Regions from separate parts of the Rhizobium sp. B21/90 genome, predicted to be linked through region 1. Evidence: predicted binding sites of a transcription regulator. Region 1 holds the regulator's gene; each other region holds the start of a gene.

Region 1 (10,723 bases):
GGGAGATCAAGCCCGAGATCGTCATCGGTACTGCCGCCAAGTGGCAGGCCTTCGCGTCAGCCGACGCAGCGATGGCAGCGTCGGGGACGGTGATTCTGGAACTCGGCTTGACCGGTGTGCCGGTCATTTCGACGTACAGCACGGATTTTATCGTCAAGCTGCTGCACAAGCGGATAAAGACCTGGACCGCTGCGCTGCCCAACCTGGTTGCCGATTATGTCATCGTGCCGGAGCAGATCAACGAGATGTTGCTGCCGGGCCTGTTGGCCCGCTGGCTCGAGCGCCTGTCGAGCGACACCCAGCAGCGGCGCGCGATGATCGAGGGTTTCGACCTCGTTTGGGACCGGATGCAGACGGAGACACCGCCCGGAGAAAAGGCAGCATCCATTGTGCTCGAACTTCTGGACAACAAAAAACCCGCCCATTCCTGAGCGGGTTTTTTTATAAAGTCTAAGGCGTTTAGCGGCCGTCGACCGGTGTGTAATCGCGCTTCGGTTCGCCGGTGTAGAGCTGGCGAGGACGGCCGATGCGCTGCTGCGGATCTTCGATCATCTCGTTCCACTGGGCAATCCAGCCGACGGTACGCGCGAGTGCGAACAGCACGGTGAACATTTCCGTGGGGAAACCGAGTGCCCGCAGGGTGATGCCCGAATAGAAGTCGACGTTGGGATACAGCTTCTTTTCGATGAAGTAAGGGTCGTTCAGAGCAATCTTTTCGAGCTCCAAAGCAACCTGCATTAGCGGATCGCCGGCATTGCCGGTTGCTTCCAGCACTTCGTACATCGTCTTCTGCATGATCTTGGCGCGCGGATCGTAGTTCTTGTAGACGCGGTGACCAAAACCCATGAGGCGGAAAGGATCGTTCTTGTCCTTGGCGCGGGCGATGTACTCAGGGATGCGATCGACGGTGCCGATTTCCTGCAGCATCATCAGTGCAGCTTCGTTGGCGCCGCCATGGGCCGGGCCCCAGAGGCAGGCGATGCCGGCCGCGATACAGGCAAATGGGTTTGCGCCCGAAGAGCCGGCAAGACGGACCGTCGATGTCGAGGCGTTCTGCTCGTGATCGGCGTGCAGGATGAAGATGCGGTCCATCGCACGGGCAAGAACCGGATTGACTTCGAATTCTTCGCAAGGAACCGCAAAACACATGCGCAAAAAATTCGACGCATAGTCGAGATCGTTCTTCGGATACACGAAAGGCTGGCCGATATGATACTTGTACGCCATCGCGGCAAGCGTCGGCATCTTTGCAATCATCCGGAGGCTCGCCACCATGCGCTGGTGCGGATCCGTGATATCGGTTGAATCATGATAGAAGGCCGACAGCGCACCAACGCAACCGCACATCACAGCCATGGGATGTGCATCGCGGCGGAAGCCTGTGAAGAAGCGCGTCATCTGTTCATGCACCATGGTGTGGTGAACGACGCGGTCGTCGAAATCCTTCTTCTGCGCAGCCGTCGGCAGTTCGCCGTAGAGAAGCAGGTAGCAGACTTCCAGGAAGTCACCCTTTTCGGCCAGCTGCTCGATAGGGTAGCCGCGATGCAGCAGAACGCCTTCGTCACCATCGATATAGGTGATCTTGGATTCGCACGATGCGGTCGAGGTGAAGCCGGGGTCGTAAGTGAAGGAAGCGGTATTCTTGTAGAGTGCGCCAATGTCGAGGACGCTCGGACCGATGGTACCGGCCTTCACCGGCAGATCGACAGTCTTATCACCCCAGGTCAGTTTCGCGCTTTGTTCCGTCATGAGAGCCTCCAAGATTTGGCGGGTTGGTGCCTTAAAAAAGCACCAAAGGGTTAAGCGTCTAAAGATTAGCTATATGATCCAGAGGCTAATGCCAAGTTACCCTGACCGGTATTTGTGCATCGCGGTATCAACTTTTGGGCAGCGCCTCCGCCATGACTGCGATGCCTTTAAAGCCCGATCTGCGGCATTCCAGAAGCGACGTTCCCGCGGGACGCATTTCAATCGATTTCAGTTGAATTGTTCGAGCAAAGGTTGCAAAAATACCCTGGGCTTGAAGATTGCGAGCGGGGCTGACTGGCGAATGGCAGAGTTGGACGCGCGCGAGAGGCAAGGTCATCGCCAGGTATTTCTCGGCCTCGCCGAGCGTTCGCGCGCTACTGTCAACGCCGTTGCCAAGCTTGGACGGATGCCTGCCCGCACGCAACACGCCGTGCCGTGGCCGAAGCGCGCTGCCCTTTCGCTCAACGGGTGGCGAATCGCAACCGCGGGGATGATTGCCGAAGAGGCCGCCCACGGTCGCGCAATGCTGTTTGCGCCCGTCTACATCGGCTGCGGAGCCATAATCTGGTTCGAGCTTCCGGGCAATCCGCCGGTGACGGGCATTGCGGCGGTCTTCCTGGTGCTCGCCGCCGTCTGCCTCCTGAAACACAATCTGAGCCCAACGTTGCGGCATCTGGCGTTCGCAGCGGCGCTGGGCCTGCTCGGCATGCTTCTCGCTGAATGGGAGACATGGCGAGCGTCGACGATCATGCTGGACTCGCCCGTGACTACCACCATCACCGGTCAGGTTCAGCGCCGCGAAGTGGACGACAAAGGGCGGTGGCGCTACGTGCTGGATCTGCTGGCGACAGACGCGCCTGTCGTTCGGCGGCCACCGGAGCAGATATCCCTTCTCGTGCGCGGCCAGGATGTACCGTTCGAACTCGGAGATGTGGTTGAGGGCAGGGCCCGGTTGAGCCCGCCAGCCGGCCCGGCGCTGCCCGGCCTCCACGATTTTGCCTTCACTGCCTATTTCGAAGGCACCGGTGCCAACGGTTTCTTCTACGGTACGCCGCAACTGATGATGGCCAGCGTCGATGACACCAGCGAGCGAACGACGCTCCAAAGGACCGACCGCTGGCTGACTGGGCTGCGCGGCCATATCGGCGACCGAATCCGCTCGATCCTGCCCGGCGACACCGGCGCCTTCGCGGCTTCGCTGGTCAACGACGAACGTCGGGCGATTTCGCCTGAAACGACGGATGCCCTAAGAGTGTCCGGCCTCGCTCATATCATTGCCATCTCGGGACTGAATATGGCTTTGTCGGCCGGTATCTTCTATGTCGGCCTCCGGCATGCACTGAGCCTGTTTCCCGGATTGGCGCAGGCTTTTCCGACCAAGAAAATTGCAGCCATCGGTGCGCTGATCACCGTCACCGCCTATTATTTCATTTCCGGCTTCGGTGTATCGGCCGAACGGGCCTTCATCATGATGGCGATCATGCTGGTCGCGGTGCTGTTCGACAGACCATCCTTCAGCCTGCGCAATGTCGCCCTTTCGGCTATCGCCATTCTAGTGCTCTCGCCGTCGCAGATCCTCGGCCCGAGTTTCCAGATGTCCTATGCGGCGACCATCGCCCTTGTATCCGGCTATTCGCTATGGAAGCGACGTCCGCCCCGCGAGCGGCGGTTTGCTGCTTTCCGGGCACCGATGCCGGTGCTGGCGGTCAGCCGCTTCTTCACCGGCATCGCCATGACGTCGTTCATCGGCGGCGCGTCGACGGCAATCTTCTCGATCGAACACTTTCACCGGCTGGCGACCTATGGCCTCGTTGCCAATCTCGCCGCCATGCCGGTGGTGTCATTCATCGTCATGCCGGTCGGCATGCTTGCCATGCTGATGATGCCCTTCGGCCTCGACGGCGTGTTCTGGCTTGTCACCGGTTGGGGACTTGATATCGTCATGGTCATCGCAAAGACGGTGGCTGCATGGGGCGGCAATGTGCCCTTCGCGCGCCTGCCTAGCGGACTTTTCCCGACCATCATTGCCGGCTTCATGCTGATGACGGTGCTGCGAACGCCCATGCGCCATGCCGGCGCGTTGCTGATTGCGGCCTCGGTGACTTTTGCCGCCTTCCAACCGTCTCTCCAGAAATCGGAACTGCTGATTTCGGAGGATGGCGAACTGGTCGCCATGTTCCGGCAGGGGAGACTCGAGCGCAATCGTGAGCGCCCCCCGGATTTCATCTATCAGCAATGGCAGCGAGCCCTGCCGGTGTCAGAGGATACGCCGCCGCAAATGCTGCCGCCGGACAACTCGACCCCGCCCCATTCCGTTCGTGGCCGCCCCTCGACCCGTATGGATGCGGAGCATCAGGCCACATTGCGATCAGCAATGGAAACTGCTCTGGACAATGCGGTCGACGGCGGGTTTGCCTGCCATGGTCGCGATTGGTGCGTTGCCATGCTCGAGACGGGCGCGATGCTGGTGACTATCTCCGATGCGGCTTATCTGGGGCCGGCCTGCGATACCGCCGACATTGTCATCACGCCGGTCAAACTTCGCCTTGATCTCTGTCGGTCCGGTGCAGTGCTCTACACCGGCGCATCGCTACGCAAAACAGGTTCCATCGAGGTCAACTTGATATCTCCTGAGCCAAAGTTCATCACCGCGTTCAGCGCCCTTGACCGTCCATGGGAGAGGCATCGAGCCTATGACTGGCGAAAGCCGGCCTTCACCGGTACCGATGCCACGTCACCGGTCAGTGATACCGGCGGATAAGTCCGACAAGTCGCCCCTGGATCTTTACCCTGTCCGGGCCGAAGATGCGGGTCTCGTAAGCCGGATTGGCTGCCTCGAGTGCAATGGAGGCACCCTTGCGCCTAAAGCGCTTGAGCGTTGCTTCCTCGTCATCGACGAGGGCGACAATAATGTCGCCGGGGCTCGCCGTACTGGCATTGCGGATGATGACCGTATCGCCGTCGAAGATGCCGGCCTCGATCATCGAATCGCCTCGCACTTCGAGCGCGTAATGCTCGCCGGCGCCGACCATATCGGCGGGGACCATGATGTCGTGGGTGTTGTTCTGGATCGCGGCGATGGGAACACCGGCGGCGATGCGGCCCATGACCGGCAGCGAGACGGAGCCGCTGCGGTCGTCGACTGCGGGCTTTGTCGGCGCTGCGGCGACCGCCGGCGTCTTGCCAAGGCTGCCTTCGATGACGCTCGGCGAAAAGCCGCGCCGTGGCTGCGCATTCGGGTTATAGGCCTCGGGAAGCTTGATGACCTCGATGGCACGCGCCCGGTTCGGCAGGCGGCGAATGAAGCCGCGTTCCTCCAGTGCCGTGATCAGCCTATGGATACCCGATTTCGACGCCAGATCCAGCGCGTCCTTCATTTCATCGAAAGAAGGCGGCACGCCGGACTCTTTCATTCGTTCGTGAATGAAGAGAAGCAGTTCCTGTTGCTTGCGCGTCAACATCGTTTTTCGTGCTCCAAGTGCGAAACAAAGCCAGAACGGACACTATATGTTCCATATGTGTTCCGCAAGTGACTAAATCTTTGTGAACGCCGTTGGAATAATCGCATTTTTGGAAGATCATGTCGCGCTGCCGTCGCTGACGGCTTCGCAGGGTGGAGACAAACCATGACAGCAGCCTATCCAATCGACCATCTGGTCCTGCCGACCTGCGATATAGCCTCTGCGCGCCAGCGGCTGAGCAAGCTTGGCTTCACTGTCGCTGCCGATGCACGGCATCCCTTTGGTACTGAAAATGCTTGCGTTTTCTTCGCCGACAAGACCTATCTCGAGCCACTCGGCATTGCCAGTCTCTCGGAGTGCGAGGCGTCGGCGCTGGCCGGCAATGTCTTCGTCGCGCGCGACCAGGCTTTCCGGTTTCGCGTCGGCGACGATGGTTTTTCCTCCATTGCCTTCGCAACCGGCAATGCTGAAAGCGACCAGCAGCGCTTTCGCGACCGCGGGGTCTCGGCCGGCAAGATCCTCGAGTTCGAAAGGCCGATGCGCATGCCGGACGGGTCCGAATCGATTGCCGGCTTTCGCCTTGCTTTCGCCGCAGATTTGCGTGCCCCGGATTTCTTCGTTTTCACCTGCGAGCGCATTAATGCGATGCCGACGGATCGCAGCGCGCTGGAGAGGCATCCGAACGGCGTTCTCGGCATTTCGCGCATTGTGCTGTCCTGCGCCAGCCCGGAGGCGTTTTCCGGGCTCATCAGCCAAGTTGGCAATGGTGCCGCAATCGCTCCGCATTCCTTTGGCATCACAGCATCGGCAGCCAATGTGGAAATCGACATCTTGAGCGGCGAGGGGATGGAGGCCTTCTATGAGGCGGCGCCATCCGGTGAAGATGCGGGCCTGCGGGGGCGGGCAATCGTCTTTGCGGTTCGCGATCTTTCCGTGACAGAAGCGCATTTGGCTGGTAACGGCGTGACCTACACACGCAAGAGCAACACTATTCTGGTGAAGGCCGCTCCCGGGCAGGGGGCATTGTTTGCCTTCGAGGAGACAGCATGAGCCATTCGACAAATTCGGACGTGGTCGCCGGCGAAGGCCCCGGCAAGGTCACTTTCTCCAACAGCAAGCGCCTCTCGCTGATTGCCGGTCCCTGCCAGATGGAGAGCCGCGATCATGCCTTCACGATAGCCGGCAAGCTCAAGGAACTCTGCGCCTCGCTTGGCATCGGGCTCGTCTACAAGTCGTCCTTCGACAAGGCCAACCGCACATCCCTGTCCGCCCAGCGTGGCCTTGGGCTGGAAGCGGCTCTGGAGATCTTCGGCGAGCTGAAGAAGGAATACGGTTTCCCGGTGCTCACCGACATCCACACGGAGGAGCAGTGCGCCCTTGTCGCCAAGACCGTGGATGTCCTGCAGATCCCGGCCTTCCTGTCACGCCAGACCGATCTTCTGGTCGCTGCCGCCAGGACCGGCCGCATCATCAACGTCAAGAAGGGTCAGTTCCTCGCCCCCTGGGACATGAAGAACGTGCTGGCCAAGCTTAACGACAGCGGTAACCCGAACATCCTGCTCTGTGAACGCGGCGCATCCTTCGGCTACAACACGCTGGTCTCCGACATGCGCTCGCTGCCGATCATGGCGGCGATGGGCGCTCCGGTGATCTTCGATGCTACCCACTCCGTGCAGCAGCCCGGCGGCCAGGGCGGGTCCTCCGGGGGCCAGCGCGAATTCGTGGAAACCCTTGCCCGCGCGGCCGTTGCCGTCGGCGTCGCCGGCGTGTTTATCGAAACCCACGAGGACCCCGACCATGCGCCGTCCGATGGCCCCAACATGGTGCATCTGAAAGATATGCCGAAGCTGCTCGAAAAGCTGCTGGCATTCGACGCCATCGCCAAGGCCTAGCATCTGCGGGAGCGTTCAACAGGCTGACATGATCTTGGTTTAGTCGGCTATGACGTTCCCTCATTCGAAGCGCGTGATGGCATTGTAATTGTCACGCCTTCGATTTAGAGATTTCAATCGATTATAACCAGCGAGCAGGAACCAGCCATGACCGCAATCACCGACATTATCGCCCGCGAGATTCTCGACAGCCGCGGCAACCCGACTGTCGAAGTCGACGTATATCTGGAAGACGGCAGCATGGGTCGCGCCGCAGTCCCGTCGGGCGCCTCGACAGGTGCCCACGAGGCAGTCGAATTGCGCGATGGTGGCTCGCGTTACCACGGCAAGGGCGTCGAAAAGGCTGTAGAAGCCGTCGATACCGAGATTTTTGAGGCCATCGGCGGTCTCGATGCTGAAAACCAGATCCAGATCGACAACCTGATGATCGAGCTGGATGGCACGGCCAACAAGTCCCGCCTCGGCGCCAACGCCATCCTCGGCGTATCGCTCGCCGTCGCCAAGGCCGCCGCCCAGAGCGCCGACCTGCCGCTCTATCGCTATGTCGGCGGCGCCTATGCCAGCCTTCTGCCTGTGCCGATGATGAACATCATCAACGGCGGTGCCCATGCCGACAACCCGATCGACTTCCAGGAATTCATGATTCTCCCCGTCGGTGCAGAAACCTTCTCCGATGCCGTCCGCATGGGCTCCGAAGTTTTTCACGTGCTGAAGAAGGAACTGTCGGCCCAGGGTCACAACACCAATGTCGGCGACGAAGGCGGTTTCGCACCGGGCCTGAAAAGCGCGCCGGAAGCCCTGGACTTCATCATGAAGTCGATCGAGAAGGCCGGCTATCGTCCCGGCGAAGACATCTACCTCGGCCTCGATTGTGCTGCGACAGAGTTCTTCAAGGACGGCAAGTACGTTCTCGAAGGCGAAGGTCGCACGCTGGAGCCGGGCGCCATGGCTGAATACCTTGCCGAACTCGCTGCCAAGTACCCGATCCTGTCGATCGAAGACGGCATGTCCGAAGACGATTGGGAAGGCTGGAAGACGCTGACAGAGCTGGCCGGCAAGACCACCCAGCTGGTCGGCGACGATCTGTTCGTTACCAATTCCTCGCGCCTTCGCGACGGTATCAAGATGGGCGTTGCCAACTCGATCCTCGTCAAGGTCAACCAGATCGGCACGCTGACCGAAACGCTCGACGCCGTCGAAACGGCCCACAAGGCCGGCTATACAGCCGTCATGTCGCACCGCTCTGGCGAAACCGAGGATTCGACGATTGCCGATCTCGCGGTCGCCACCAACTGCGGTCAGATCAAGACCGGCTCGCTGTCGCGCTCGGACCGTCTTGCCAAGTACAACCAGCTGATCCGCATCGAGGAAATGCTCGGTCCGCAGGCCCGCTACGCCGGCACGTCCATCCTGCGCGGCTGATACCAGACGCATTCGCTTTTCTACCAACCGCGCCTTCGGGCGCGGTTTTTTAGTCGATCTCGCAACACGGTCAACGGACGGTTAATCTCTGCCGTCTAGTGTCGCTCACACGGGTACAGCGTATGGGCAAACGGCATGTGGACAAAATATCATAAGAAGAAGCGGCTTGGTCACCTGGTGCTTCCAGCCATCACCGTCGCCTTCGTATCCTATTTCGGCTACCACTGCGTCCATGGCGATTACGGCCTGCGGGCGACCGAAGTATTCGAGCAACAGCGACTGGCCCGCTCCAAGGATCTGGCCGATCTCGTTGCCAAGCGACAGCACCTCGAAAAGGAGGTTGCCCTGCTCAGCGACGGATCGCTCGACAAGGACATGCTTGATGAAAAGGCCCGTTACCAGCTCGATTATTCCAAGGCCGACGAAATCGTCATCTTCAACAAATAGCGCGATTAACTGAATTTCAGTTAATCGGAGATTTTATTTATTTTTCAGTGACTTATATCGAATACTAGCCATGCGTTTATGGCATTGCTGCATCTGTTAATCTTCCCTATGTTACGCGTCACCATTGATCGATGCTTATCACACAGGGGAGGGTTGAATGGCGCCGAAAATCGCGTCCGTTTCCAACCGGAAAACGTCCAAGTCAGCACGTGTTGAAACCAACGGCGGTCCTATAGCCGATTTCGATCGCGACGAAGAGCTGAAAGCCTACCGCGAAATGCTGCTCATCCGGCGCTTCGAGGAAAAGGCCGGACAGTTGTACGGCATGGGGTTCATCGGCGGATTCTGTCACCTCTACATCGGCCAGGAAGCTGTCGTCGTCGGCATGCAGATGGCCCAGAAGGAAGGCGATCAGGTCATTACGGCCTATCGCGACCACGGCCACATGCTCGCTTGCGGCATGGAAGCGCGTGGTGTCATGGCCGAGCTGACTGGTCGCAGCAGCGGCTATTCGCACGGCAAGGGCGGCTCGATGCACATGTTCTCGAAAGAGAAGCATTTCTACGGCGGTCACGGTATCGTCGGTGCGCAGGTTTCGCTCGGCACCGGGCTCGCTTTCGCCAACAAATACCGTGGTAATGACAGCGTCTCGGTCGCCTATTTCGGCGACGGTGCGGCCAACCAGGGCCAGGTCTACGAGAGCTTCAACATGGCTGCTCTCTGGAAGCTGCCGATCGTCTATATCATCGAGAACAACCACTACGCCATGGGCACGTCCTCTGCCCGCGCGACGGCGCAGTCCAACTACTCGCTGCGCGGTTCGGGCTTCGGCATTCCCGGCATGCAGGTCGATGGCATGGATGTGCGCGCTGTCAAGGCGGCAGCCGACGAGGCGCTCCAGCATTGCCGTTCCGGCAAGGGCCCGATCATTCTCGAAATGCTGACCTACCGCTATCGCGGCCATTCGATGTCCGACCCGGCGAAGTATCGCTCCAAGGACGAAGTGCAGAAGATGCGCTCAGAACATGATCCGATCGAGCAGGTGCGCTTGCGCCTGGTCGGAAAAGGCTGGGCATCCGAAGACGATCTGAAGGCGATCGACAAGGATGTTCGCGATATCGTTGCCGACAGTGCCGATTTCGCCCAGTCCGAGCCGGAGCCGGATGCATCCGCGCTCTACACAGACATTCTGCTCTGATCGGGGAGGGAACACATGCCTATCGATATCCTGATGCCCGCCCTCTCTCCGACGATGGAAGAAGGCACACTGTCCAAATGGCTGAAGAAGGAAGGTGACAAGGTCACTTCCGGCGACGTCATTGCCGAAATCGAAACCGACAAGGCGACGATGGAAGTCGAAGCCGTCGACGAAGGCACGATCGGCAAGCTCCTGGTCGCCGAAGGCACCCAGGGCGTGAAGGTCAACGCCAAAATCGCGATCCTGCTTGCCGAGGGCGAAAGCGCCGACGCCATGAACGCTGGTGCGGACACCGAAAAGGCTGCAGCCCCCAAGGCCGATGCCGATACGCCGGCTGCGGCCAGCAACGACGCCGGCGGCAAGGCCCGCCAATCCGCCGATGAGCCGACGGCCCGCGCCGACAGCAAGGTGCCGGCCCAGCCAAAGGCTCATATCGCTGCCGATCCGGACATCCCGGCCGGCACCGAAATGGTCTCGACGACCGTACGCGACGCACTCCGCGACGCCATGGCCGAAGAAATGCGCGCTGACGATAACGTCTTTGTCATGGGCGA
Region 2 (10,723 bases), 650 kb from region 1:
GCGGGGCGAGATCGACGATCACAAGCCGGCCGCCCGGCCGCAGCATGCGCGCCGCCTCGCCGATCGCCAGTTCCGGCTGGTAGAGAAAATGCAGGACCTGATGAATGGTGATCAGGTCGAAATCCTGCGCCTCGAGCGGCAGGTTGAAGATATCCCCGTGGCGCACCGAGGCGGTGGTGATATTCGCCTTGTCGAGATTGGCGCGCGCGACTGCCAGCATGTCGCGGCTGGCATCGACGCCGATGGCGCGGCGGTAGACGCCGGACAGCAGCTGAAGCATGCGCCCCGTTCCCGTGCCGAGATCGAGAAACGTGTCGATCGGCCGGGTGCCGATCAGCTGCTTCAGCGCAGCGTCGACATCCTCGTCGGCCACATGCAGGCGGCGGAGCTCATCCCATTCGGCAGCGTTGTGGCTGAAATAGGCCTGGGCACGCTCGGCGCGTACATGCTTCACCGAACCGAGACGTTCGCTGTCGCGCAGCAGGACAGGGTCGCTCTCGTCGGCGTGGCGCAGCAGCGTGCGGGCGAGATGCACGGCAGCACCATCCTGCTTCAGGCGGAAATAGGCCCAGGCGCCCTCCTGGTAGCGATCGATCAGGCCCGCCTCGCCCAGAAGCTTCAGATGGCGCGAAATACGCGGTTGGGATTGACCGAGGATTTCGGTGAGGTCGGTGACCGTCAAATCGCCGGCGGCCAGCAGCGCCAGCAGCCGGAGCCGCGTCGGCTCGCCTGCTGCTTTCAGGACATCGACCAGCCCCTCGAGACCAAATTTAACAAGATCCGCCATACGCTCACCCAATCAAGACATAAACATATCTTTATGTGATTGAGGGCAATGGCGCAAGTGGGAAATGGAAGGTCGCTACTGTCAGATGCGAGCCGGCGAACCGGCAGTTCAGGGCCGCAAATGAAAACCCCCGCAGCTGCGGGGGATCTCGAATTTGTGTAGCGCGCGCCGATGGCAATCAGCGCGTCAGGCGCTTGTAGGCCTGGCTGCTCGGGTTCAACGCATCGGCGCCGAGGCGGCGGATCTTGTCCTGCTCGTAGTCCTCGAAGTTGCCTTCGAACCATTCGACATGGCTGTCACCCTCGAAGGCGAGGATGTGGGTCGCCAGCCGGTCGAGGAACATGCGATCATGGCTGATGATGATGGCGCAGCCGGCGAAGGATTCCAGCGCGCTTTCCAGTGCACCCAGCGTTTCGGTATCGAGGTCGTTGGTCGGTTCGTCGAGGAGCAGCACGTTGCCACCAGCCTTCAGCATCTTTGCAAGATGCACACGGTTGCGCTGACCGCCGGAAAGATTGCCGACCTTCTGCTGCTGGTCACCACCCTTGAAGTTGAACGCGCCACAATAAGCTCTTGAATTCATGTCGAACTTGCCGAGCTTGATGATTTCGGCGCCGCCCGAGATTTCTTCCCAGACGGTCTTCGAGCCATCCAGTGCATCGCGGCTCTGGTCGACATAGCCGAGTTGCACGGTGTCGCCGATGCGGATGGTGCCGGCATCGGGCTTTTCCTGGCCGGTTATCATCTTGAACAGCGTCGTCTTGCCGGCGCCGTTCGGGCCGATGATGCCGACGATGCCGCCGGGCGGCAGCTTGATCGACAAGTCCTTGATCAGCAGCTCGTCGCCGAACCCCTTGGAAACGTTCTCCATCTCGATGACAACCTGGCCGAGACGCTCGCTGACCGGGATGATGATCTGGGCGTCGCCGGGACGCTGCTTCTCGGCGGCATCGACCAGCTGTTCGTAGGACTTGATACGGGCCTTGGATTTTGCCTGGCGGGCCTTCGGGCTGGAGGCGATCCATTCCTGCTCGCGCGAGATCGCCTTCTGGCGTCCTGCCTCTTCGCGGTTTTCCTGCTGCATGCGCTTGGCCTTGGCAAGCAGGTAGGCCGAGTAGTTGCCCTCGTAAGGAATGCCGCGGCCACGGTCGAGCTCGAGGATCCAGCCGGTGACATTGTCGAGGAAGTAGCGATCGTGGGTGATCATCATCACGGCGCCGGGATAGGCGCGCAGGTGCTTTTCCAGCCAGGCAATGGTCTCGGCATCCAGATGGTTGGTTGGTTCGTCGAGCAGCAGCAGGTCCGGCTGCGACAGTAGCAATCGGCAGAGCGCAACGCGACGGCGCTCACCGCCCGACAGGCTGGTGACTTCCGATTCAGGCGGCGGGCAACGGAGCGCATCCATCGCCATTTCGACCTGGCTTTCGAGGTCCCAGAGGTTCTGGCTGTCGATGATGTCCTGCAGCTTCGAGCCTTCTTCGGCCGTCTCGTCGGAGTAGTTCATCATCAGTTCGTTGTAGCGCTCGAGAACAGCCGTCTTCTTGGCAACACCTTCCATGACGTTTTCACGCACCGTCTTGGTCTCGTCGAGATGCGGCTCCTGCTCGAGGTAGCCAAGGGTCGCGCCTTCGGCGAGCCAGGCTTCCCCGGTGAATTCCTTGTCCAGGCCGGCGATGATCTTGAGAACGGTCGACTTACCCGCGCCGTTCGGGCCGAGGATACCGATCTTGGCATCGGGGTAGAACGACAGGTTGACGTTCTCGAGGATTTTCTTCGCGCCGTAAGACTTGTTGAGTCCCGACATGTGATAGATGAATTGGCGTGCCATTGCTGGGCTTCTCCTAGGCGCAAGAGATCTGGGTTTGAGCCGCTATGTAAGGGAAACCACGCCGCGCGGCAACGCCGAAACCGGCCTTGTGCCGCATTTGTCGACCACCGGGGTGACGCAATCAGCCAAACCGCTGACGTCCAAGCCTGCCCCGCCGCTGACGATACCCATCGGACAACGCCGCCGCGCAGTCAGAAATCCTAGCGGCCGACTGCCTGCACCAGACCTTCGTTGCAGCCGAACGCTGTACTACCGGCGCCCTGGATCAGCTTGCCCAACCTCGGACCGCTCTCGCCGGGCGATACCGCATCCTGCGACAGGCCGATGGTGAGCTCGGAAATCACCCGCGCGCTGCCGTTGCCGCGGCAGCTCATCTTGACGCGGCCACTGGCGCCCTCGCCAAAACTCTTGTCGAATGCGGCCTTGATGCGTTCGGCATCCAGTGTCTTGCCGACGTTCGCCGCAAACAGCGCGCCGACGGCAGATGCGTTCAATTCATCGATCAGAGACACGGCAGTGCCGAAATAGGCGTCTGCCGAGAGTTTCGTGCAGGTTCCGTGCTTCAGCCACTCATGGCGCTCGAGGCCAGACTGCGTGCCCGGCATTGCCTTGTCGAGAGCGGCCTTGGTCGCCGCCGACAGTTCGACGGCAGGCAGGCTGTCCCAGCCATGACTGCGGTCGGCCTGTTGCAGCGCATCCGGCACACCGCAATAGTTCTGCCGCATCGGCCAGAGCCCGTGCAGCGACAGGTGGGTGGCATCGAAGCCGTTGGCGCTCTCGTCCCGGCACTCGGCCTTCTCAGCGTTGGTAGCGCAGAATGCCGGCTCCCAGCTGGCCGCAAGAATAAACCTAGTCTGTCCATCGCGTGCTTCGGCCGGAAGGGAGAGGCTGCCCAGCAAAACCGGCAGGCAGGCAAGAGCGGCCAGAAGCCTCAATGAAACAACGTGCATGATGACCCACCCCAGGAACAATAAGAGAACAAGTAAGCAGATCGCACCTTCCGTCGCAAGCTGTAAATTCCCCACCGCCGGATTATCATTATCCTGTGCGCCTCCCCGAAGTTGCATTGCAAAGTTCCAGCCATTGCCGTCAGGTGCAGCGATGCGAGGAGATCCCATGTTTCAAGAGATAAGACGGCACCAGAGCCCGACGGGCGCGACACTTGCCTACCGTCATCAGCCCGCATCGGGCACGGCGCGCGGCATCCTTCTCGTGCTGCACGGGCTTGCCGAGCATTCCGGCCGCTACGGTCGCTTTGCCGAGGCGATGGCGGGCAACGGTTATCACGTCTACGCGCACGACCACCGTGGCCATGGCCGCACGAAGGCGCCGGATGCGCCGCTTGGCCAATTCGCCCGCCGCGATGGCGTGGCGTGCGTCATCGCGGACGTCATGGCCGTGAGGTCGCTGGCCTCGGCTGACCACCCCGGCCTGCCTGTCGTCTTCTTCGGTCATTCCATGGGCGGACTGATCAGCCTTTCCGCCGCCATCGCCCATCCCGCAGACTTCGATGCCGTCGCAGTGTGGAACTCGAACTTTCATCCCGGCCTCGCCGGACGGGCTGGACAGCTGATCCTCGGCATCGAGCGCATGCTCAAAGGCTCGGATGTCCCGAGCGCCCTGCTACCGCGACTGACCTTCGGCGCCTGGGGGCAGTCCATCCCCGATCACCGCACGCTGTTCGACTGGTTGTCGACCGATCCGGCCGAGGTCGATGCCTACATCGCCGACCCGCTCTCCGGCTTCGATGCCTGTGTATCCCTCTGGCGCGACCTGCTGGCGATGAGTTTTGCCGCACCGAAGCGACGCCACCTCGCCCGGTTACGTCCCACCTTGCCAATCCATCTGGTGGCGGGCGCGCAGGATCCGGCGACGGATTACGGTAAAGCCATAACCTGGCTGGCAAACCGTTTGAAAGGATTCGGCTTTTCGAATATCACAACGGAAATCTATAGCGAAATGCGGCACGAGACCCTGCACGAGGTCGATGCCAACAGGGCCACGGCGAACTTTGCCGCGTGGTGCGAACGCGTCTTGCCAAAGCCCTGACGCCGGAGGAATGTCGATGCAAAGCCCCAGCCATACGCTCAGCCAGCGGCATTCGTCGGAAATGACGATGGGCCTGACCCTTATGTTCGTGTCGGTCATGCTGTCGCCGATCGTCGACATCTTTTCCAAGCTGGCGGCTGTCACCATCCCGCCGGTCGAGGTCACAGCGGCACGCTTTCTTTTTCAATGCCTGTTCGCCCTGCCGATGATCGTCTGGAAACGCAGTTGGATGCCTGGCACGTGGTGGCAGAGAAGAATTCACGCCCTGCGTGGCGGCTTGCTGGTGTTGTCGATGATCACCTTCGTGACGACGTTACAGGTGATGGAGGTTGCCGATGCCATCGCCATCTTCTTCGTCCAGCCGATTATCCTCACCGTTCTCAGCAGCATCTTCCTGAAGGAAACGGTGGGTTGGCGGCGTTACGCGGCCTGCGTCGTCGGATTCAGTGGCGCCTTGCTGATCATCCAGCCCAGCTTCCAGCAACTCGGCTTCGTCGCTTTGCTCCCCGTTGTTACAGCGCTCTGCGGCTCGATCTTCGTGCTTTTGACGCGCGTCCTGTCCCACAGCGAACCGGCCTCGTCGATGCAGCTGAACACCGGCCTCTGGGGATTGCTGTTCTCCGTGATCCTGCTGGCAATCGGCAGCCTCACCGGCAATGCTATCCTGTCGCCTGTCATGCCGGACGCCACTGCCGCACTCCATCTCCTCGGCGTCGGCGTGACGGCAGCCGTCTGCGGGATGCTGACACTTTATGCATACCGCGCCGTCCGGGCATCGACGCTCGCACCGCTGCAGTATTTCGAGATCATTTCGGCGACGATCTTCGGCTGGCTGGTGTTCGACAATTTCCCGAACATGCTGAAATGGGTAGGCATTCTCATCATCATCTGCTCCGGTCTCTACATCCTTTGGCGCGAGCGGCGGCTTGCATCCAAGCCGGTATCCGATACATCTCAATCGCTCCGCGCACCCTGATCGAAGATCTGCAAAACATGACCAACCGACCGATAAAAAAGCCACCGCTCGCAGGCATCCGCGTCATCGAACTCGCGCGCGTGCTGGCTGGACCTTGGGCAGGCCAGATGCTGGCCGATCTCGGTGCCGATGTGATCAAGGTGGAAAACCCGCATGGCGGCGACGACACGCGCCAATGGGGACCTCCGTTTGTCGAGGATGCGGAGGGCGCAAATCTCTCCGCCGCCTATTACCACTCGGCCAATCGCGGCAAGCGTTCCATCGTCGCCGATCTGCGCACTGCCGACGGCCAGGATCTGGTTCGCCGGCTGGCCATGACGGCAGACGTTCTGATCGAGAATTTCAAGCTCGGCGGCTTGGTCAAATACGGCCTCGACTACGAGAGCCTGCACAAGCTCAATCCGAAATTGGTCTATTGCTCGATCACCGGCTTTGGCCAGACCGGTCCCTATGCCAATCTCGCCGGCTACGACTACATCGTCCAGGGCATGTCCGGCTTCATGTCGATCACCGGCGAGACGGACGGACAGCCGATGAAGGCGGGCGTCGCCATCGCCGATATTTTCACCGGCATCTACGCGGTCTCGGCAATCGAGGCGGCCCTGATCCATGCCCTCAAATCCGGTGAGGGGCAACTGGTCGACATGGCGCTGCTCGACGTCCAGGCGGCAGTGCTGGCCAACCAGAACATGAACTACCTGATATCAGGCAAGGCGCCGGAGCGGCTGGGCAATGCCCATCCCAACATCTCTCCCTATGAGGTCGTGCCCGTCGCCGACGGCTTCCTGATTCTCGCCATCGGCAACGATGGCCAGTTCCGTCGTCTTTGCGGCCTGCTCGGTATCGAGGCTATCGTCGGCGACGAGCGCTTCGCCACCAACAAGGCCCGCGTTGCCAACCGCATGGAAGTTCGCCAGCTCGTCTCGACCGAGACGCTGAAATGGACCAAGGCCGCCCTGCTGCAGCGCTGCGAGCAGAATGGCGTTCCGGCTGGTCCCATCAATACCATCGAGGAAATGTTCGCCGACCCCCAAGTGGTGGCGCGCGGCCTGCGCATCGATCTCGACGATGCAGCCGGCAATGCCATTCCGGGCGTTCGCACCCCGGTCATTCTCTACGAAACACCCCTACGCTACGAACGGCCGAGCCCGAGGCTCGGCGAACATCAGGACGAGGTGCTGGCGGAACTCGCTGCCCTCGAAGGAAAGGCAAGATCATGAAACGCACAGGCGGCCAGCTCATCGTCGAGGCTTTGAAAGCCAATGGCGTCAAGCGCATCTCCTGCGTTCCCGGCGAAAGCTTCCTGGCCGTGCTCGACGCGCTGCACGACAGCGACATCGAGGTTCTCGTCTGCCGCCAGGAAGGCGGGGCTGCGATGATGGCCGATGCCTGGGGCCGGCTGACCGGCGAACCCGGCATTTGCATGGTGACACGCGGCCCGGGCGCTACGAATGCTTCTGCCGGCCTCCACATCGCCCGCCAGGACTCCATACCGATGATCCTGTTCATCGGCCAAGTGCAGCGCGATGCCCGCGAACGCGAGGCGTTTCAGGAAGTCGAATATCGCCGCGCCTTCACCGAGTTCGCCAAGTGGGTCGGCGAGATCGACGATGCCGCACGCATTCCGGAATTCGTCACCCGCGCCTTTGCCGTCGCCACATCCGGACGCCCCGGCCCCGTCGTGTTGAGCCTGCCGGAAGACATGCTGCGAGACCTCGTCGAGGCGCCCGAGGCAAAGCCCTATATGCCGGTGGCGAGCCATCCCGGTAAAAGCCAGATCGACGAACTCCAGCGCCGGCTGATGGCTGCGGAGCGGCCAATGGTCATCGTCGGTGGCACGCGCTGGAACGAAGAAGCGGTGGCATCGCTCCGGACGTTCGCCGAACGCTTCCAGCTGCCGGTCGGCTGCTCCTTCCGCCGGCAGATGCTGTTCGACAATCTCCACCCCTCCTATGCAGGCGATGTCGGTATCGGCATCAACCCGGCGCTCGGCAAGGAGATCAAGGAGGCCGACCTCCTCATCCTGGTAGGCGGTCGTTTCTCCGAAATGCCGTCCTCCGGCTATACGCTGATGGATATCCCATACCCGGCGCAGACGCTGGTGCACATCCATCCCGACCCGTCGGAACTCGGGCGCGTCTATCGGCCGGATCTTGCCATCTGCGCCAGCCCTGCCGATTTCGTCTCCGCTCTGGCGGATCTTCCCGCGCCGGCAACGCCCATCTGGGCAGAGCGCACCGCCCGGATGCATGCCGCCTACCGCACATGGTCCAAAACCCCTGAAACCAGCCCAGGCGATGTCCACATGGGCCGGATCATGGACTGGATCGAGGCGAACACGGCAGCCGATACCATTTTCACCAATGGCGCCGGCAACTATGCGACGTGGCTGCACCGCTTCCATCGCTTCCGCCAGTTCAACACCCAGGCAGCCCCCGCCTCGGGCTCGATGGGCTACGGCCTGCCGGCGGCGGTGGCTGCAAAGGCATTGTTTCCGGAGCGTGAAGTCATCTGCTTTGCAGGCGACGGCTGCTTCATGATGCACGGACAGGAGTTTGCGACGGCGGTCCAATACGGCCTGCCGATCATCACGCTGGTGATCAACAACGGCATGTACGGCACGATCCGCATGCACCAGGAACGCGACTATCCCGGCCGTGTCAGCGGCACGAAGCTCACCAACCCCGACTTCGCGGCTTTCGCCCGGGCTTATGGCGGCCACGGCGAGACGGTGAAGACAACGGCAGAGTTTGCACCTGCCATCGAGCGCGCACGGGCAAGCGGCAAGCCCGCAATCATCGAGATCGTACTCGACCCGCAGGCAATCACGCCGACGCGGACGCTCAACGAGATTGCCGGCCTGAAGTAGCCGGGGGGCGGCCTGCCGTCAGGCCGCATCTTTGGGACAAGTTCAGACTAATAGGCAGCCAATTCGGCGCTGCCGAAGTCGGGCTCCACGCCCAGCAATGGCGCCGCCCTGGTGATGATATCGTGCACCATGGGTGCCGCTGTTTCAGCGGCAAGGTTCAGGTTATGTACGCCCGTCAGCGGCTGGTCGATGAAGGTCAGCACGACATATCTCGGGTTCCCCATGGGAAAGGCGCCCAGGAACGAATTGAAGCTGAGCTTGTGCGAATAGACACCGTGGATGACCTTGTTGGCGGTGCCCGTCTTGCCGCCGACATGATAGCCAGGCACGTCGGCTGTTCTGCCGGTGCCCTGCTCACCATTGAGGCGGAAGAGGTAGCGAATAGTGTCGCTTGTGCTCTTCTTGACGATCATCGTTTCGGTTTTTTCTGCATCTTCCTGGGTTCGCATCAGGAAGGTTGGCTCGATCAGCTTGCCGCCGTCGATGAGAGCAGCACCCGCGACGGCAGTCTGCATCGGCGTCGTAGCAACGCCGTGGCCGAATGCGATGGTGATGGAATTGAGCTTCTTCCAGACTTTCGGCTGGCTTGGCGCCTTCACCTCAGGCAGCTCCGTCTGCATCTTCGATAGCAGTCCGAAGCGGGTCAGGTAGGCCTTCTGGTTATCCATCCCGACCTTCTCCATCATCTTGGCAGTACCGATGTTGGACGAATAGCGGAAGATTTCCGGAATCGACAGGACACGACGCGGCACATCCCGGTCGTCATGGATTGTAAAGCCACCGTAGTGCAGGGGAGCGCTGGCGTCGAAGGTGTCGGTCAGCTTAACGAGGCCGGTATCGATGGCCATTGCCACCGAGAAGGTCTTGAAGACGGAGCCCATTTCGTCGGTGCCGTTAGACATCCGGTTGAGCCAACCATCGGAGCCATTGGCATTCGGTGCGTTAGGATCGAAATCGGGTGCCGAAGCCATGGCCAGGACTTCACCGGTGTGAATATCGAGGATGACCGCTCCGGCGGCCTGGGCCTTGTAGGTATTGATAGCATCCACGACGACATCGTGAACGATGTTCTGAACGCGGATATCGATCGACAGCTTCACCGGTTCAAGCGGTTCGCTGCTGGCAAGACCCGCCGACGTCAGGTCGGAAAGGCCCTGGTTGTCGAGATATTTCTCCATGCCGGCAACGCCATGATTGTCGATATCGACATAGCCGAGCACATGCGCAGCGGTGCTGCCGCCGGGGTAGAAGCGGCGGACTTCCGGGCGGAAGCCGATGGCGGGAAGTCCGAGGGCGAGGATTTCGCCCTGCTGCTTCGGTGTCAGCTGACGTTCCAGCCAGACAAAATGCGACCGCTTGTCGGACAGCTTGCGATAGGTTGATTTCCTGTCGAGATTGGGAAATATCTTCGTCAGCTTTTCGATGGTGTCGTCGACGTCGACCATCTTGATCGGCTCGGCATACATCGAGAAAGTCCGGATGTCGGTTGCCAGCAGCGCGCCGTTGCGATCCTCGATATCGGGACGCGAGGCCATGGCCGGACCTGCGGGAATGTTCGTCGTGTCTGCCTGCGGCTGCATGCCGAGGAAGATCAGCTTCCCGAACACCACGCAGTAGACGACGCAGAGAGTACCGGCGAGGATGCCGAGTCGCGACTTGCTCTGCCGTGACTTGCGGACATTGCCCTTCTTGGAATCCTTGCCGCGGGGGGCGCCAAGACTAAGCCTTATCAGGCGATCGCTGCGAAGCGTAAGGGCGTGGATAAGAGACATCGTCCAACTTTTTAACAGGCACGGATGCGGTTGAAGACGGCAACCTTATAATCAGATTAACTTAGCGTTAAGGATATTAAGAAACCGTAAAGCCGGAGGCACCGCTGCCCTCACGGTTCCGTTACGACCGCCTATCCACAAAAAAGCCGGCGAGGATAAGGCACCCGCCGGCTTTCTTTGTACAATACCAATGATCAACCGATTGCGGCTGTGACCGTGAACTCGACCTTGTATTTCGGTGCGGCGAGCTTTGCTTCGCTGGTGGCGCGGGCCGGCGTGTTGGCCGGATCGACCCAGGCTTCCCAGGCAGCGTTCATCTCGGCGAAATAGGACATGTCCGAGAGATAGATCAGCGTCTGCAGGATCTTGGACTTGTCGGTGCCGGCAGCCGCCAGCAGGCGGTCGACTTCGGCCAGCGCGTATTTGCACTGTTCGGTAACGG
Region 3 (10,723 bases), 1.0 Mb from region 1:
CGAGAGACGAAAGAAAGTTCGTAAGGCTATCGAGCCGTCGCTAGATCGGGCAGACGTAACTGGTAGATATGTGAGGATTAAAGATGGCCGAAGATGCCGGCGTAGTAGCTGTGGACCACACGGGCTTCTCGGTCGCCTCGTTGGAGGAGGCGATCCAGTTCTGGACTGAGGCGATGGGTTTCGACCTTGCTCGCCGAGGAGAGATGGGTGGGGAGTTTCTACGGGAGGCTACCGGGGTTGACGACCCCCGTTGCCGAATGGCGCTGGTGACGGCTCCAAATGGCTACCCTATCGAGCTTCTCGAGTATTCGACAGGCCGTACGCTGGGCCAGACACCTCGTAGCGCGGGTGCGATCGGCGCCGCTCATATCGCCTTCACGGTTAAGGATATCCGCACGGCGATCGCGCGGGTTGAGACGGCGGGGTGGGCAGTGAACGGTTCGCCGCAGCCGATACCAGCCGGCCCCCGATGCGGAACAATGGTCGCGTACATCTCCGGCCCGGATGGTATCACCATAGAGCTGATGCAGCCGCCTGCTTAGTGGAGGATTGCTGATACTTTACTCCAGCGGCTGGGGCTCAAGGCTATTCGCATCAGCACCACCTATGCAAACCTGCCGCCTGCAAGCGTATATCGCATCATGAGGACGACAGTCGCCGCATGAACCGGACAGCTTGCACACCCTGGCTTGTCCGCTTTGGGCCAAAAGCAGCCTTTCACCTTTGTCGCAAATCTTCCAATTAATGCGACAGTTTTGCGGCTGAACTTTTCGACGTCGCAAAAACCAATGTTTTGCGACGGGTGAGTCCCCAGGATGCTTCACGAAGATATTTCCGGCAAGACAAACCGCCCGAAACACCCATGCCGGAAGGGATTCGGCACCAGTCTCTACCTGGGTTCCATATTTCGGTTAGGGGCTGGCCGGCAGGAGGCGCCCTTTTTCTTTACTCCATAGCCGGATCAGATCTTTGGACGGTGCAGCGGCAGCCCCGGCTTGGGCGCCGGGATGCGCTCGATGGCGCCGTGCTCCTGTTCGGTGATCAGCACCTGCTTGCCATCGACGGTGAAGGCGACGTTGCTCGGCAACGTGCCGTTGGTGCGGATATGGCCAGAGAGCTTGCCGGACGTGTCGATCAGGCAGATGTCGCCCTGGCCATACACGGCGCAATAAAGCGTGTCGTCACGATCGAAGGCCAGGCCGGCCGGTCCCTTCAGGCGCGTACCCATCGGCGAGCGCAGGGCGTGGGCAAAGATTTCCTGCCGGCCCCCGAGCACCTGACGATAGATATTACCGGTCAGCATCTCGCTGTAATAGAGCAAGCCGTTCGAATCGAAGGCAATGCCGCTCGCCAGCAGCAGGCCCGCCGCCAGCGACCGGAGCACGCGTCCGTCGGCTGGATCGATCTGGTAGATGCAACCATTGTAGGGCGCATTCAAAAAGTCCGGCCGGATTGTTTGGCCGATGACGAGATCGGCGATCCGAACGCCGGCGTCGCTCATGTACAAAAGCCCGTCCGGACCGAAAGCGAGATCACGCGGCAGGACGAAGGGTCCCGTCTCGCTGCCTTCGATCATCTGGAGCATCCGACCTTCGGGCGACAGGCGCACCAGCGAGTTTTCCGGACCGCCGGCCACCCAGAAGCAGCCATCGCCATCGACAGCCAACCCGGACGGACGTCCGCCCGGTCGGCAGATTTCCCGGCGTTGGCCGTGCGGTGCGATTACCGATACGCATCGGCGACCGTCTTCCATCTCGACACATGCAATGCGCCCATCCTGCAGTCCGACCGGCCCATCAGGCTGGTGTAACCCGACTGCAATCGTCTCATTCATTCCGACGCATCTCCCGGGGCACGCAATAATATTAAAGACATTGCTAACCTTTCCGATTCATTAAGTAAACGAAAGCCGACCGCCGCCATTCTGCGCGTCGTTGCGTCAAACCGGCCCAAGCTCGCTTGACAGTTTTCGCCGATTCAGAACATTTAACGAACATTCGGGCAATCTAATGGTGCTTCGAAAATCTTCGGAAATACAATAACGGCATGGCAGCGGCCGCTCCGGAGCAATAGAGGAGAGCCAATGAACGCCGCCTATCTGGAAAAACTCAATCCCGAGCAGCGGCTGGCCGTCGAGCACGGCACCGACATCGACGGAAGCCATGTGTCCGGCCCCCTGCTGGTGATCGCCGGCGCGGGCTCCGGGAAGACCAACACGCTCGCCCACCGCGTTGCCCACCTGATCGTCAAGGGCGCCGACCCGCGCCGTATCCTGCTTATGACCTTCTCGCGCCGGGCTGCTGCCGAGATGGGCCGCCGCGTCGAGAAGATCTGCGCCCAGGTGCTCGGCCCGAAAGCCGGAATCATGACGGATGCGCTGGCCTGGAGCGGGACATTCCACGGCATCGGCGCGCGCCTGCTGCGCGACTATGCCGAACAGATCGGCCTCGACCCAGCGTTTACGATCCACGATCGCGAAGACAGCGCCGACCTGATGAACCTGATCAGGCACGACCTCGGTTGTTCGAAGACCGAGAACCGCTTTCCGACCAAAGGCACCTGCCTTGCCATCTATTCGCGCGCGGTCAATTCCGAGACGCCGCTGGACCAGGTTCTGCGCGATGTCTTCCCATGGTGCGCCACCTGGGAAAACCAGCTGCGGGAACTCTTTGCCAGCTATGTCGAGGCGAAGCAGGTGCAGAACGTACTCGATTACGACGACCTGCTGCTTTACTGGGCACATATGGTGCATGAGCCGCTGATCGCCGAAGACATTGGCGACCGGTTCGACCATGTGATGGTCGACGAGTACCAGGATACCAACCGGCTGCAGTCCTCGATCCTGATGGCGCTGAAGCCCGGCGGACAGGGCCTTACGGTTGTCGGCGACGACGCCCAGTCGATCTACTCCTTCCGCGCCGCGACGGTCCGCAACATCCTCGATTTCCCCGCATCGTTTTCGCCGGCCGCCCGTATCGTCACGCTCGACCGCAACTATCGCTCGACGCAGCCGATCCTTGCCGCCGCCAACGCCGTCATCGATCTGGCCTCCGAGCGTTTCACCAAGAACCTGCGCACCGAGCGGACGTCGGCACAGCGCCCGAAGCTGGTGACCGTTCGCGACGAGGCCGACCAGGCCCGCTACATCGCCGACATGGTGCTTGAAAACCGCGAGGGCGGCACCATCCTGAAACAGCAGGCCGTGTTGTTCCGGGCCTCGCATCACTCCGGCCCGCTGGAGATCGAACTGACGCGGCGCAACATTCCGTTCGTCAAGTTCGGCGGCCTGAAATTCCTCGACAGCGCCCACGTGAAGGACATGCTGGCCGCCCTGCGCTTTGCCCAGAACCCGCGCGACCGCGTGGCCGGTTTCCGACTGATGCAGCTTCTGCCCGGCGTCGGGCCGTCGACAGCACAAAAAGTGCTCGACCGGATGGACGACGAGGCGAGCCCGATTACCGCGCTGACCGAAATCCCCGCCCCGCCTCGCAGCGGCGATGACTGGACCAGTTTTGTCGAGACCTTGCAGGCGGTGAAATCGGGCAAGGCCGGCTGGCCGGCTGAAATCGGTCTGGTGCGGGAATGGTATGCGCCACATCTGGAGCGCTTGCACGAGGATGCAGCGACACGGCAGGCGGATCTTCTGCAGCTCGAACAGATCGCCTCGGGCTATCCCTCGCGGGAACGTTTTCTGACCGAACTGACACTCGACCCGCCGGATGCGACGAGCGACCAGGCCGGAGTTCCGCTGCTCGACGAAGATTATCTCATCCTCTCGACGATCCATTCCGCCAAGGGCCAGGAATGGACCAAGGTATTCATGCTGAACGTCATCGACGGCTGCATTCCCTCCGATCTCGGCGTCGGTACAAGCGCCGAGATCGAGGAGGAGCGTCGGCTGCTCTACGTGGCGATGACCCGCGCCAAGGACAATCTAGACCTGGTGCTGCCGCAACGCTTCTTCGTCCACGGCCAGAACGCCCAGGGCGACCGCCACGTCTATGCCAACCGCACCCGCTTCATCCCGGCAACGCTGCTGCAGTTCTTCGAAGTCTGCGGCTGGCCCACCGCCCGCTCAGGCTCACCCGCCGCCCAGCAGGCACGGCAGATCCGGGTGAATGTCGGCGCGCGGATGCGGGGGATGTGGCGGTAGGGGTGCTGGGGGGACCAGCGAGCGGAAGCATTCGGTGCCCCGCACTATCCGGCGTATCGAATTTGCAAGCGAAACTCAGTTCGCGCCACATCAGTTTTTGAAACAGACTTGTGACCAGCTCTTCGAGGCCATTGGCAGCCGGACCGATTGTCTTTGATTGCGGCTACAAAGCGAAGCTCCGCTGAGAAAGCGGGCTCCCGCGTCGGTATTGAGGGCTAATTTAGGAGCCAAACCACTCCCCGTCGTTATTTTTCCAGATTATAGCTGGCACTTTGTAAAAGTAACCGTTTAGCTGCGGATCATCTCTGTGAGAGGCATCTTCTGGCCATTCCGCGAGCAAAAAATCAACAATTTCATCACTAGAGACACCCCAATGGCTTTCTGGTTGCTGAATTGTGTATTTTGGGTTCGGGTTTGTCTTTTCGTTATAGTAGACATCAGCGCCCGGCTTAACAAAACTCACACGACCATCATCAAATAACTCCTTGATAATACTTAGGAACGCCTGCTTGTGTTCACCGAATGTAAAGTCAGGATTCTGAAAAAATATATTCCCCCATAGCCCGGTGATCCACATCCCGAACGAATCCGATATTATTAACTCCTTATTTTTAATATTAGTGGTCATCGATATTTGACTCCGGAGGCCTTCTGGCGGATTGGCCTGTTCGTGACGCTTGCGTGGTTAAATCACTAGCGCTAGGCACCATGCCAGCGACTGGCGTCAGCAAAAAACTAAGATCGCCTTACAGCGGTGTTCGGAGCAGAACTGTGGCCAGGGCTTGAAAGGCTTCCACGGCCTTAAGCAAAACGGCCTTGGCGTCCTCACTTGCGGCGACCCATAGTGCAGCATTCAGGGCAGCATCGATGAGAAGGCAAGCTGCCGCTTCCGCGTTGAGAGATTTTATGATTCCCTTTTCCATTAGCCTTTCCACCGTCTGCCGCGTCACTTCAAGGCAGCTGTCCTGGCTGGGCCATTCCGATGGGTCTACCAGTACCGCCGATCCATCGAGGAGGACAATCCTTTGAACCTCGGGGTCGAGCGGCATCTCGATATAGGCCGTCGCCTCTGCCAACAGCCCCTGCCACTCGTCTTTTCCGCTGCAGCGATCTCCTTGGCACGCTGAGCAATCTCAGAATCGATCTAAGGAAGAGAATGACCCAGCGAACCGCAATATCTCCCGCAAATAGACATACGCTCTACGAAGCGCACGGCTAGTCCGCAGCCGTCCGATCTGGCGACCTGCTGTTTGTTTCCGGTCAGGTCGCCAGCCTCGCAGATGGAACACCCGAGCCCGACTTCCAGGCCAAGGTGCAACTTGCATTCACCAACCTCGCAGCCGTGCTCGAAGCTGCCGGCTGCACGTTCGGATGTCCTGGATGTCACGACATTCCATACTGATCTGCAAAAGCAGTTCGAAACCATCATGCCGATCAAACAGCAGTTCTTCGACGGGAAGTCCTATTCGACTTGGACCGCGGTCGTAGTGACATAGCTCGCCGGGTTTGATTTCGAAAGCAAGGTGATCGCCCGCATGCCGGGAGCGGCTTGAGGCTCGCCAGCCGCACGGCCGCAGCAGGGTCAACGGGCCGAAGCCTGCCTCGAGCCCCCTCACAACGGTGCCAAGGTCAGGTGGAATGCTCCGTTCGATGTTTTCCGGATTGAGTTTCCATGGCTGTCGATAACGCTCCTGACCGCGCGGCGCATGTTGGAGAAGCCGGGGAAGGTCACGGTGTCCACCGGCTCGTCAAGCCGGACGGAGACGGCGTACTGGTTCCCCATGGACGACAGGGATTTGATCTCTCCCTTGAAGGGTTGCCCGAGATAGCGGCCTTGCACCCTTTGGCCGATGCTGAGAGGTACAGGGGCAGCCTTTGCCAAGCGCGCCGACAGGGTGTTCCAGTCGCGTGCGCCGGACTGGTGGGCGATCACTTCGAGCGCCTGGGCATGGCCCAGCACCACATCCTGGGCAGCCAGGGCGGTCTTGAGTTTCTTTGCCTGCGCCTTGGCTTCGGCAATGGTTCTGACAGTCATGACGCGCGCTCCATTCCCTCAAGGCCGATTGCGCCCGCGCGCCTTCGCGTCTTGAACGCGGAGGACAGCACCAGGACGGCAACAATTGCGGCGAGACTATCGGCCAGAGGGTAGGCGAACCAGATCAAATCGGCGCCCCCTGAAACAGCAAGCGCAGCAATGAGAAGCGGCAACAGCACGAAAGGCTTGGCCACGGTCAGCAAGCCCGCAAGCGCTGGCTGGCCCACAGCCTGGAAATACAGTCCGAACACGAAAACCGGCCCCGACACCAGATAGAGCGCCGCCATCGGCCGGAAAAGCCTTCCGGTTTGAGCGACCACATCGGGATTGGAGACGAACAATGCGCCGATGCTGCTCCCCGCGAGGAGCAGACAAAACTCCACCGCGAAACAGTAGACCAAGGCCGTTGCGACCGCGATCCCCAGGACATTATCCGAACGCGCGTAGAGCCGCGCACCGACATTGTTGCCGACGATGCTCTGCATGGCCATCGCGATCGCCATGATCGGCAAAAAGGTGAAGCCGAAGACGCGGGTCACGATGCCGTAGGCAGCGATGGATTTCTCGTAATTTGCGCCGTCGCCGAGCCGCAAGGCAAGAAGCACGACCGTTCCCGAAAGGGCAATGCCGATGAAACCCAGACTGACCGGCGCGCCCAGCGCCAGCAGCCGTCGCCATCCCCCCGTCCAGCGGTTCTGCCAGAGGCTCCCAAGGGGCATCATCCCGTCGACAAAGGGGCGCAAGCCGACCAAAAGTGCCAGCCCTATGGCCTGGGCGAGGATCGTGCCGAGAGCCGATCCGGCGATCCCGAGCTTGAGCGGCACGATCAGGATGTAGTTCAGCGCGATATTCGCGAGCGTCACGCCAAGCGACAGGAGCGCCATCAATCCGGCTTTTCCTTCGTTTCTCCAGGCATCGGCATGAATTCCCAGCAGGAACTGCACCGATGTTCCGAATATACTGATCGCCAGAAAAACCCAAAGCATTTCCGCAACGGAGCGGTCGGATCCGGCCGTTCGCAACGCGAAGCTCCATCCTCCCACCATAAAGATCAGGATCAGCATTGCGGCGATGAGCAGGGCAAGCCCATGGGCGGCCGCAAAGGTCGCGGCAGCCGCGTCGCGGGCAGAGGCGCCAAGCTGGCGAGCCAGCAAACTGGACATCCCGGCGCTGACGAGCGTGGAGAGGGAAATGGTCAGCATGAGCACGGGGAAGGCGATGCCGACCGCAGCCATGGCTTTCGTGCCGACGAACCGACCGAGGAATGCGGCGTCGACGATACCGAGAAGCCCATTCATCAGCATGATGGCAGCCATGGGCAAGGCGGTAGCAGCAAATATTTTGTGCACGGGCGCAGTCAGAAATAGGTTGTCGTCAGAATGTCCTGTGGACATTGCTCACTCCTCCAGAGAGGCATTTCGGCTGAGGATGGGGGCCCGCATTGCCACCACCGAAATGCTTCGAGGGTGAGGATAATCTGTCTGCCGAACTTCACCGTGACTTGCGTCTGCAGGCGGCAGGTGTTCGTAACCCGTGCCACTTCAATCACTGCGGGAAATCTTTGTCAACAAACCAGTTTCCGGGGGACTTCGCTTCAAGAGCCGCGGAGGGGTGCCGGGGCTCCGAATTCTGGCGGATTTAGCCGACAAGCTTTGATGTGCCTCACACTGGTCTGGAGAGCAGGCCCGTGGCCAGTGCCTGAAACGCGTCGAGGGCCTTCGGGAGGACGGCCTCCGCATCTTCACTTGCAGCGACCCACAGCGCGGCATTCAGCGCAGCCCCGCTGAGAAGTCGGGCAACCGCCTCGGCATCCAGGGGCTTGAGTATTCCTTTTTCCATAAGCCTTTGCACCGCCTGCCTTGTCACATCGAGGCAGTTATCCTGACTGGGCCATTTCGATGGGTCTCCGAGGACAGCGGGGCCGTCCAGCAGAACAATCCTTTGAACCTCGGGGTCCAGCGCCATCTGGATATAGGCCGTCGCCTCCGCGAGCAGACCCTGCCACTCGTCTGATTGCGCAGCCCCAATCGCCTTGGCCCGTTGCGCCATTTCTGAATCAATCTCGTTGACCACGGCGGCGAGCAGTCCGCGCTTGTCTCCGAAGTTGTGGTACAGCGCGCCGCGCGTCAGGCCAGCATCAGCCGTCAATTCGTCCATGGACGCGGCGAAATAGCCTTTTTCCGCAAACGCCTTGCGCCCGGCGGCAATGAGCTTGCCCCGGTTTTCTTCCATCGTCTCGGCACGCCGCTTTGCCATTCCTCATTCCAATTTCACATACGCACCGTATATGTATTGACATACGCGTCGTACGTCATCTACTTTCGCATACGTAACGTATCTCAAATTGTCCGCTGTGGGAAGCCTGATGGCGAAGCTCCCACGGTGGCCAGAAGGAATAAAATGACCACGCGAAACGCAATATTTCCACCTCACAGACATGCGCTCTACGAAGCACACGGCTATTCGGCAGCGATCCAGTCCGGCGACCTGCTGTTTGTCTCCGGCCAGGTTGGCAGCCGCATCGACGGGACACCTGAACCCGAATTCCAGGGCCAGGTTGAACGTGCCTTCGAGAACCTGGCTGCCGTGCTCAAAGCAGCGGGCTGCACATTCGAGGATGTGATGGATGTCACGACGTTCCACACCGATCCGCAGAACCAGTTCGACACCATCATGCCGATCAAGCAGCGCTACTCGGGGAAAAGCCTTATCCAGCCTGGACTGCCATCGGGGTGACATGGCTCGCCGGCTTTGATTTCGAGATCAAGGTGATCGCCCGCCTGCCGGCAAAGGCTTAGATTCGACCGCAGTGTTGTGTCACTGCTGATACGAGCCCGAAACCGGCGATGGCTGCCAGGGCTGCGGGCAGCCATCGCGAATTGCGACCCTTGCCGAGGACGGGCGCGAATGCGGGGCTTGTGGCGGCAGCGGTCAGACTTTGCCCTCACTCACCTCGGCGACGATGGCATCGATATCGGCGATCACCTCGCGCAGATAGCCGATCTCGGCCCGCAACCGATGCTGCCCGTGCTTGAGCGCCGATCGTTTGGTGATGCCGATGTAGGGAGCGGCCCAGTCGTTGATGCGGTTGGCTTCCGCCAGCTGCGCTTCGAGCGCCTTCAACCTGATATCGAGGAGGCGCGGCAGTTCGGCGGCGCTGGCGGGATCGAGCCGGATCAGGGCAAGGTCGAACGGGTCGTGTTTGTACCAGATGTCGGTGAGGCCCGAACGGCGGAGATCGGAGAGAACGCGCCGACCCTCGTCAGTGATCTCATAGATCTGCCGCACGGGACGATTGCCATCACGCTCTTCGCTGACCTGACGAAGAAGCTTCTCCTCCGCCAGCCTCGACATTGCACCGTAGACCGCACCAACCGATATGTCTGTCCAAAGCGATACATAGCGGTTTTCGGCTTCTAGACGGAGCCGATGGCCATGCATGGGCCCGAGCAGATCGAAGGACGACAGAATGAACAACCGAATTGACGACATCTTACTCTCACGATAATACTCTCGCAGGAGTAATCTCCTGCATCCCGAATTTTCGGGTATCTCATGAAGGAGTAGAACGACATGAAGGCAAGCGGCAACACAATCCTCGTCACAGGCGGTGGTTCGGGCATCGGTCGTGCGCTTGCCCAGCGCTGGCACGATGCCGGCAATCGCGTCATCGTCACCGGGCGCCGCCGCGAGATGCTGGAGGAAACAGCGCAGGGTCGGGCCAACATCTTCGTGCACGAACTCGACATCGACGATGCCGCTGCGATCGAAACGGGCATAGGCGAGATCGTCGCTGCCTATCCAGACCTGAATGTGCTGGTGAACAATGCCGGGACCTACAAGAGCGAAAACCCGACCCGGAGGCGCGACCTCGCCGACGCGGAACGTATGATCGTGACCAATGTGCTGGGTCCGATCCGGATGTCGAATGCGCTGATCGACCACCTCTCCGCGCAAAAGCATGCGGCGATCATCAATGTTTCGTCTGGCACCGCCTTCGTTCCCTTTCCGGCCTCGCCCACCTACAGCGCCTCCAAGGCAGCGATCCACTCCTACACTGCCGCCATCCGCCCGCTGCTCAAGGGACGGGTCGAGATCATCGAGATCATTCCGCCTCAGGTGCAGACCGAGCTGACACCTGGTCAATCCCTGGACCCGAACTCGCAGCCGCTCGGCGAATTTGCCGACGAGGTCTTGGCATTGCTCCATGGCAATGGCGACCAATCGCCGGAAGAAGTGAGCGTCGAGCGTGTGCGCTACTTTCGCAATGCCGAACGGGCGGGACAATTCGACGAGGTGCTGGCGATGATGGTCGAATATACGCCCAAGGACTGAGCGGGGGCGACGCAGCCGTTTTTACCGGTCGAACAGCTTTGCCTCGGACACCTCAAGGAAGCGTTCCAGCGCCGCCTCGTCCACCGCATCGAGGCTGTCGGGGGACCATTGCGGATTGCGGTCCTTGTCGATGATGGCGGCGCGGATACCCTCGTAGAAATCGGTAGTCTTGAGGATCTGGCGGCAGGCGCCGAGTTCCC

Evidence for each region. Region 1 encodes LexA, which represses DNA repair genes until DNA is damaged. Its sites were predicted from a motif close to TGTTCNNNNTGTGTTCNG; they were not measured.
Region 2: the regulator LexA is predicted to act here: its motif matches at 3,579-3,596, upstream of J5278_RS08180 (ribonuclease).
Region 3: the regulator LexA is predicted to act here: its motif matches at 1,979-1,996, upstream of J5278_RS16490 (ATP-dependent helicase).

Annotation. Positions count from the first base shown of each region.
Region 1 is NZ_CP072162.1:2,363,662-2,374,384, reverse strand. Features, by position in the region: gene lpxB (lipid-A-disaccharide synthase) at 1-431, shown strand, start outside; gene gltA (citrate synthase) at 460-1,749, opposite strand; gene J5278_RS11255 (ComEC/Rec2 family competence protein) at 2,051-4,510, shown strand; gene lexA (transcriptional repressor LexA) at 4,491-5,210, opposite strand; gene J5278_RS11245 (VOC family protein) at 5,376-6,260, shown strand; gene kdsA (3-deoxy-8-phosphooctulonate synthase) at 6,257-7,102, shown strand; gene eno (phosphopyruvate hydratase) at 7,250-8,524, shown strand; gene J5278_RS11230 (septum formation initiator family protein) at 8,660-8,971, shown strand; gene pdhA (pyruvate dehydrogenase (acetyl-transferring) E1 component subunit alpha) at 9,129-10,169, shown strand; gene J5278_RS11220 (pyruvate dehydrogenase complex E1 component subunit beta) at 10,185-10,723, shown strand, end outside.
Region 2 is NZ_CP072162.1:1,713,191-1,723,913, reverse strand. Features, by position in the region: gene J5278_RS08190 (metalloregulator ArsR/SmtB family transcription factor) at 1-787, opposite strand, end outside; gene ettA (energy-dependent translational throttle protein EttA) at 966-2,615, opposite strand; gene J5278_RS08180 (ribonuclease) at 2,816-3,565, opposite strand; gene J5278_RS08175 (alpha/beta fold hydrolase) at 3,732-4,664, shown strand; gene J5278_RS08170 (DMT family transporter) at 4,681-5,640, shown strand; gene J5278_RS08165 (CaiB/BaiF CoA-transferase family protein) at 5,658-6,860, shown strand; gene J5278_RS08160 (thiamine pyrophosphate-binding protein) at 6,857-8,509, shown strand; gene J5278_RS08155 (penicillin-binding protein 2) at 8,557-10,281, opposite strand; gene J5278_RS08150 (RidA family protein) at 10,476-10,723, opposite strand, start outside.
Region 3 is NZ_CP072162.1:3,401,902-3,412,624, forward strand. Features, by position in the region: gene J5278_RS16480 (VOC family protein) at 84-542, shown strand; partial or broken gene J5278_RS30970 (phospholipid methyltransferase) at 561-665, shown strand; gene J5278_RS16485 (SMP-30/gluconolactonase/LRE family protein) at 962-1,834, opposite strand; gene J5278_RS16490 (ATP-dependent helicase) at 2,084-4,153, shown strand; gene J5278_RS16495 (hypothetical protein) at 4,374-4,781, opposite strand; partial or broken gene J5278_RS30975 (TetR/AcrR family transcriptional regulator) at 4,900-5,297, opposite strand; partial or broken gene J5278_RS16505 (Rid family hydrolase) at 5,310-5,649, shown strand; gene J5278_RS16510 (glyoxalase superfamily protein) at 5,766-6,188, opposite strand; gene J5278_RS16515 (MATE family efflux transporter) at 6,185-7,582, opposite strand; gene J5278_RS16520 (TetR/AcrR family transcriptional regulator) at 7,851-8,444, opposite strand; partial or broken gene J5278_RS16525 (RidA family protein) at 8,589-8,986, shown strand; gene J5278_RS16530 (PadR family transcriptional regulator) at 9,120-9,680, opposite strand; gene J5278_RS16535 (SDR family oxidoreductase) at 9,762-10,523, shown strand; gene J5278_RS16540 (enoyl-CoA hydratase/isomerase family protein) at 10,545-10,723, opposite strand, start outside.